Regions from separate parts of the Micromonospora sp. WMMD708 genome, predicted to be linked through region 2. Evidence: riboswitches for the same ligand, from Rfam matches in the RefSeq annotation. Region 2 holds a riboswitch; the other holds the start of a gene.

Region 1 (3,204 bases), 3.1 Mb from region 2:
GTATCCCCTGCGGGACGATGACCAGGCGCATCGCCTCACCCCAGGAGAACCCGAGCGCTCGGGCCCCCTCCAGCTGCGCCGCCTCGACGCTCTGGATGCCGGAGCGGAAGATCTCCCCGATGTACGCCGCGGCGATCAGCGACAGCGCCAGGATGCCCAGCGGGTACGGGTTGGGGCCCCACACCTGCATGCCGAGCGGGGCCAGGCCGACGCCGATCAGCAGGATGGTGGCGGCGGCCGGCAGACCCCGGAACACGTCGGTGTAGACCCGGGCCGGCCCCCGCAGCCAGCGGGTACGGGAGATGCCCGCCACGGCCAGCGCCATGCCCAGCACCGAGCCGAGCAGGGCGGCGGAGACCGCCAGGATCAGCGTGTTGGGCAGCCCGACGGTCAGCATCTCGGGCAGCGCCTCGCGCATGGAGTCCCAGTCGAAGAAGGTCTCCCACAGGGTGCTCAACGGATCCATCGTGTTTCTCCCACCGCCCCGCTCGCTGGTCTGGTCGTACCGTCAGGAGGTGGCCGACGCCGACGGCGTCGCCGCGCCCGGGGCGGTGACGTCGCCGCTGCCGGGGGTGAAGCCTTCCGGGATCGGCCGACCCGGGTAGTACTGCTCCTGGAGGCGGGTCCAGGTGCCGTCGGCGATCACCTCGTCGAGGCCCTTGTCCAGCGCCTCGCGTAGGGCGTCGTTGCCCTTGGCGACGGCGTACGCGGTGGGGGCCGGGCTCAGTTCGGTGGCCGCCACCGTGATCTTGCCGTTGCTGTCGGCGGCGGACTTCTCGCCGATCTCGGCGGGGGCGATCCAGGCGTCGGCGGTACCGGCCTTGAGCTGGTTGATCGCCCCGTTGTAGTCGGGCACCCGCACCGGGTCGAGCTTGCGCGAGGTGGCGTAGTCGTCCTGCACGGTGCCCTGCACGACCACCACCCGCTTGCCCGCGAGCTGGTCGAAGCCGGTGAGCGGGGAGCCGGCCGGCACGTCCAGGCCGAAGTAGCCGAAGTCGTAGCCGTTGCCGAAGTCGACGGTCTTCTTCCGCGCCTCGGTGACGGTGATCGAGGAACTGCCGACGTCGAACTTGCGGTTGTTGACCTGGGAGAGCAGCGCCGAGAAGTCGGTGCCGACGAACTCGACCTTCAGCCCGACCTTGCCGGCGACGGCGACGAGCAGGTCGTTGTCGAAGCCGGTGAACCTGCCGTCCTTGAGGTAGACGTTCGGTGGGGCGTCGGTGAGCGTGCCGGCGCGCAGCACACCGGGTTGGAGCAGGCCGTACGGGTTGTCGGCCGGCTCGGAGCCGCCGCCGCAGGCGGTCAGCGCGGTGCCGGCGAGCAGGGCGGCGACGCCGAGCGCGGCGACCCGCTTCCACGCGGCGCGGGGCAGTCGGGGGGCGGGCAGGGCAGGAAGGAATCGCACGGGTGTCTCCGGAGGTGGTCGGGCGGCGGCGGACGCGCGCCGCCGACGGGATGCCCACCGGGCATCCCGCTCGAGGTGTCACGGGAAGAGGGGTTCGACTAGCGGCGGCGACAGGAGTCGCTGTGCACCCGCATGAGGTCGACATGCCGCCGCCTGACCAGCCGGACGCCGACGGACCGTACGCCGGGTCGGGTCACGGCGGTGACGCCGCCACCGGGTGGGGCGGGTGGTTGGTACGACACGGCTTCTCCCTGATCGGTGTCGACCTGGGGTGACCAGGCCACGCTTGCACCGGGTCGTTCACCGGTGCCTGGTCCTCACCCGGAGCACCCCACCGTGGCGGAGGGTTGCCGGCCAGCGAGCCGGGGCTTGACGCTGGCGCTCATGACCTGCCCGAAATCTAGCAGCAGCGCCCCGCCGGTCGTCCACCCGTTATGACGGCCCTCACGTCCGCCCCTTACCGTCGGGCGGCCCGCGTGGTGGCCGGCGGGCGGCGCACCACCTCGGCGTCGTAGCGGACCCGGGCCGCCTGCACCTCGGCCAGGTGGGTGGTGGCCCAGGCTTCCAGGCCGGAGACCAGGTCGAGCAGGCTGCGGCCCAGGTCGGTGAGGGCGTAGTCGACCCGGGGCGGGACGCTGGCGTGCACGGTGCGGGTGACCAGGCCGTCGCGTTCCAGCCCGCGCAGGGTCTGGGTGAGCATCTTCTGGCTGATCCCGTCGATGTGCCCGGCCAGTTCGCCGTAGCGGCGTCCGCCGCCGGCGAGGGCGAGCACGACCAGCACGCTCCACCGGTCGCCGATCCGGTCGATGACCTGCCGGCTGCCGCAGTCGCGCTGGAACGGGTCGGGTCGCATCAGCTTACTCTCCATCAGTGCGTCACAAACTTCAAGGTGCCTACTCTCTGCCGGGAAGTATCGGCTCCCACCTGCGTGTTGGCCAGTACGACAAGAGAACGCCACCCGAAGGAGAGCGCCATGTCCGTCGTCGTCACCGGGGCCACCGGCCAGCTGGGCCGCCTGATCGTCGAATCCCTGCTGCGCCGGGGCGTACCCGCCGGGCAGATCGTGGCCCTCGGCCGCTCCGTGGACCGGCTCGCCGACCTCGCCGACCGGGGCGTCGTGGTGCGGGCGGCCGACTACACCGACCCCGAGTCGCTGCGCGCCGCCTTCGCCGACGCCGAGAAGCTGATGTTCGTCTCCGGCAGTGAGGTCGGCCAGCGGGTGCCCCAGCACCACAACGTGATCGAGGCCGCCCGACAGGCCGGCGTCGGTCTGGTCGTCTACACCAGCATCGCCCACGCCGACACCTCCGACCTGCTGCTGGCCACCGAACACCGGGCCACCGAGGAGGAACTGCGCGCCTCCGGGCTGCCGTACGTGCTGCTGCGCAACAGCTGGTACCTGGAGAACTACACAGGTCAGCTGCCCGGCTACCTGGCCCACGGGGTCGCCGGGTCGGCCGGCGACGGCCGGGTCAGCGCCGCCACCCGGGCCGACTACGCCGAGGCCGCCGCCGAGGTGCTCACCACCGACGGACACGCCGGTCAGGTCTACGAACTGGGCGGTGAGGCGTTCACCATGACCGAGTTGGCCGCCGAGGTGTCCCGCCAGAGTGGACGCGACGTAAGCTACACCGACCTGCCGGTGCCGGCGTACACCGAACTGCTCGTCTCCGCCGGGCTGCCCGAGCCCTACGCCGCCACCCTGGCCGACGCCGACCGGGGCATCGCCCACGGGGCGTTGTACGTGCCGGTGGAGCACCTGGAGAAGCTGCTCGGCCGCCGGCCCACCACCCTCGCCG
Region 2 (3,204 bases):
CTCTCGGCTCGGCGGGCCGACCCTGTCCCTGTACCGCATGGTCATCGGCCTGCTGTTCATGCTGCACGGCCTGTCGTCGGTCTTCGGGTTGTTCGGCGGCAACCCGGTGACCGGCAAGGCTGTCCCGCTCGGCACCTGGCCGGGCTGGTGGGCCGCGCTGATCCAGCTGGTCTGTGGCGCGCTGGTGCTTGCCGGTCTCTTCACCCGGCCCGCGGCGCTGCTCGCGTCCGGCTCGATGGCGTACGCCTACTTCGTGGTGCACCAGCCGGAGGGCCTGCTGCCACTGCGCAACGGCGGTGAGCTGTCCGCGCTGTTCTGCTGGTCGTTCCTGCTGATCGCGGTCCTCGGCCCGGGTGCCTGGGCGCTCGACACGCTGCTCGGCCGCCGGCGCTCCGACGCCCCGGCGACGCCGGCCTCCGAGCCCGCCTCGGTGCCGGTCTGACATACCGACCCGCGTCGCCGGGCCGTCCCGGCGACGCGGCCGGTCAGGGGTTGTAGGGGGCGTCGGTGTGGCTCACCTCGGCGAGGGTGCTGCCGGTGAGCTTGTAGACCGAGGTGCGCTTGATGTCCAGCTCGGCCATGCCCCGGTTGGGGCTGCGGGTCAACCAGACCACGGTGGCCCGCCGCCCGGCCACGCTCACCGACACGACCGGGGTCCGGTCGCCGAGGTCGGTCAGCGCCCGGAACACCGGCAGGCCGCCGTTGTTGCGCCACACCGCGACGGTGTAGAAGGTGCCGCTGCCCCCGGAATTGAGCGCGACCACACCGACCGCGTCGTCCGCGCCGTCACCGTCGAGGTCGCCGATGCCGCAGGGCTTCTGGAGCGTCACGGTGGCGCCGTCCTCGCCCGACCACTGCCCCTCGGTCAACGGCAGGTAGTCCGGATAGCCGTTGTAGGGCGTCTTGCTGCTGCCGAGCTTGGCACCCGCCAGATGGGCGCAGGTCAGCGGGGCCTTGACCGTCGGTGCCGGGGGGGTGGTGGCGACCGCCGGGGCGGTGGTGGGGGTGCTCTTCTTCTGCTGGGTCGGCTCGACCCCGGTGGGCGTCGGCTCGGCCGTGGCCGCGTTCAGCACAGAGGCGGTGGAGGGCTCGGTGGACGGGCCGACCGTGGGCGCCGCCCCGTCCGTCGTGCCCTGCTCACCCCCGCACGCGGTGAGCAGGCAGACCAGGGCGAGGCTGGTGAGGCTCAACGGTATCCGTCGCATTGCCGGGGGTCCTCTCTCGACATCAGATGACCCGCACCGTACTTATCGATGGCAATGCCGGTCATCGGCTCCATGGCCCGCCAGGGTCGGCCTGTCGGAGCGCGGTCAGGGGCCGACCGGGGGGTCGCGTACGGGTTTCTCCACCCGGTGCTCACGGACGTGTTGAGCTGGAAACTTCCCCGAAACATCGGTGCCGACCGGGGTGTCCGGTCGGTGCCCGGCGGCGGGGTGGCCGACGCCATGGTTCACACCGTGGGAAGCGGGCTGGGCGATGGCCGCGAAGCTGCCTAGACTCGGTCCCACAACTGCATACCTCATCCAGAGGGGCTGAGGGATACGGCCCGACGACGCCCCGGCAACCACCCCGCGCGCTCATCGCTGAGCGTCCGGCGGGGCAGGTGCCAATTCCGTCCCCGCCGCAGGGTGCGATGCGGGGAAAGATGAGAGGAATCGACATGACGTCGACGCTCGCCGCCCCCGGTATCGACACCGCCGCCAGCCCCGCCCGCGCCCTGGTCTGCCGCGCCTGCTCCGCCCGCTACCCGCTCGCCGCGCAGCATGCCTGTTACGAGTGTTTCGGCCCGCTGGAGGTCGACTACGACGCCGCCGCGCTGGCGCGCGTCACCCGCGAGCAGATCGAGGCCGGCCCGCAGAACATCTGGCGGTACGCCGCCCTCCTGCCCGCCGGTCAGGACCCGGCCACCCGGGTCACCCTGGACCCGGGGCTGACCCCGCTGGTGGCGGCGCCCCACCTCGCCGCCGAGCTGGGCATCAGCGCGCCGCTGTGGGTCAAGGACGACAGCGCCAACCCGACCCACTCGTTCAAGGACCGGGTGGTCTCGGTGGCGCTCACCGCCGCGAAGGCGCTCGGCTTCGAGCGGTTCGCCTGCGCCTCGACCGGCAACCTGGCCAACTCGGTGGCCGCCCACGCGGCCCGCGCCGGCGCCCCCTCGGTGGTCTTCATCCCGGGCGACCTGGAGCAGGGCAAGGTGATCACCACCGCCGTCTACGGTGGCGACCTGGTCGCCATCGACGGCTCGTACGACGACGTGAACCGGCTCTGCGGCGAGCTGGTGGAGACCGACGAGTTCGAGGACACCGCCTTCGTCAACGTCAACGTCCGGCCCTACTACGCCGAGGGGTCCAAGACCCTCGGGTACGAGGTGGCCGAGCAGCTCGGCTGGCGCATCCCGGCCCAGGTGGTCATCCCGATGGCCTCCGGCGAACTGCTCACCAAGATCGACAAGGCGTTCACCGAGCTGGTCGAGATCGGCCTGGTCGAGGCCCCGGCCGGGGGCTGGCGGGTGTTCGGTGCCCAGTCGGCCGGCTGCAACCCGATCGCCGCCGCCCTGCACGCCGACACCGACACCATCACCCCGGTCCGGCCGACCGGCATCGCCAAGTCCCTCAACATCGGCGACCCCGCCGCCGGCCTGTACGCCCTGGAGGCCGTGCGGCGTACCGGCGGCTGGATGGAGTACGTCGACGACGACGAGATCCGCGCCGGCATCCGGCTGCTGGCCCGTACCACGGGCGTCTTCGCCGAGACGGCCGGCGGGGTGACCGTGGCGGTACTGCGCAAGCTCGTCGAGTCCGGCCGGCTCGACCCGACCGCGGAGACTGTCGTCTTCAACACCGGGGAAGGACTGAAGACCATCGACGCGGTCGCCGGTCAGGTGGGCCCCACCCACCGGATCAAGCCGTCCCTGCGGGCCGCCCGCGACGCCGGTCTCCTCTCCTGACACGTGCGCGCCCCCGGTCCGTGCAGGGTGGTCGACCCATCGGGGCGCAGGTTGCGGTGTCAGCCGGCCGGGATACCGCCTCTTCGGTCCCACTGTGTCGATCATGGGCGCAGGACGGCCCGAGTGGATCTCTGGGTGACCGGGTTTTCGCGGTGGGTGGTGAAAACCCGCCGGGGAGGACTTGACGGCAGGAACCGGGCGGCGGAAGATGCTCCGTGCGGGAGGGCTTTCGCCGGAGACTTTTCAAGTTCTTGCGA

What was found. A riboswitch is a leader RNA that binds a small molecule or an ion and turns the genes downstream of it on or off. The one in region 2 is predicted to bind S-adenosylmethionine.
Region 1: linked by a shared signal. The riboswitch ahead of ACN260_RS15030 (ABC transporter substrate-binding protein) and the one ahead of thrC (threonine synthase) in region 2 are both predicted to bind S-adenosylmethionine.

Annotation. Positions count from the first base shown of each region.
Region 1 covers NZ_CP186060.1:3,417,052-3,420,255, reverse strand. The annotation lists gene ACN260_RS15035 (amino acid ABC transporter permease) at 1-466, opposite strand, end outside; gene ACN260_RS15030 (ABC transporter substrate-binding protein) at 509-1,405, opposite strand; gene ACN260_RS15025 (hypothetical protein) at 1,528-1,680, shown strand; SAM riboswitch class IV at 1,683-1,795, opposite strand; gene ACN260_RS15020 (winged helix-turn-helix transcriptional regulator) at 1,863-2,258, opposite strand; gene ACN260_RS15015 (SDR family oxidoreductase) at 2,379-3,204, shown strand, end outside.
Region 2 covers NZ_CP186060.1:319,164-322,367, forward strand. The annotation lists gene ACN260_RS01425 (DoxX family protein) at 1-442, shown strand, start outside; gene ACN260_RS01430 (hypothetical protein) at 486-1,205, opposite strand; SAM riboswitch class I at 1,517-1,652, shown strand; gene thrC (threonine synthase) at 1,661-2,947, shown strand.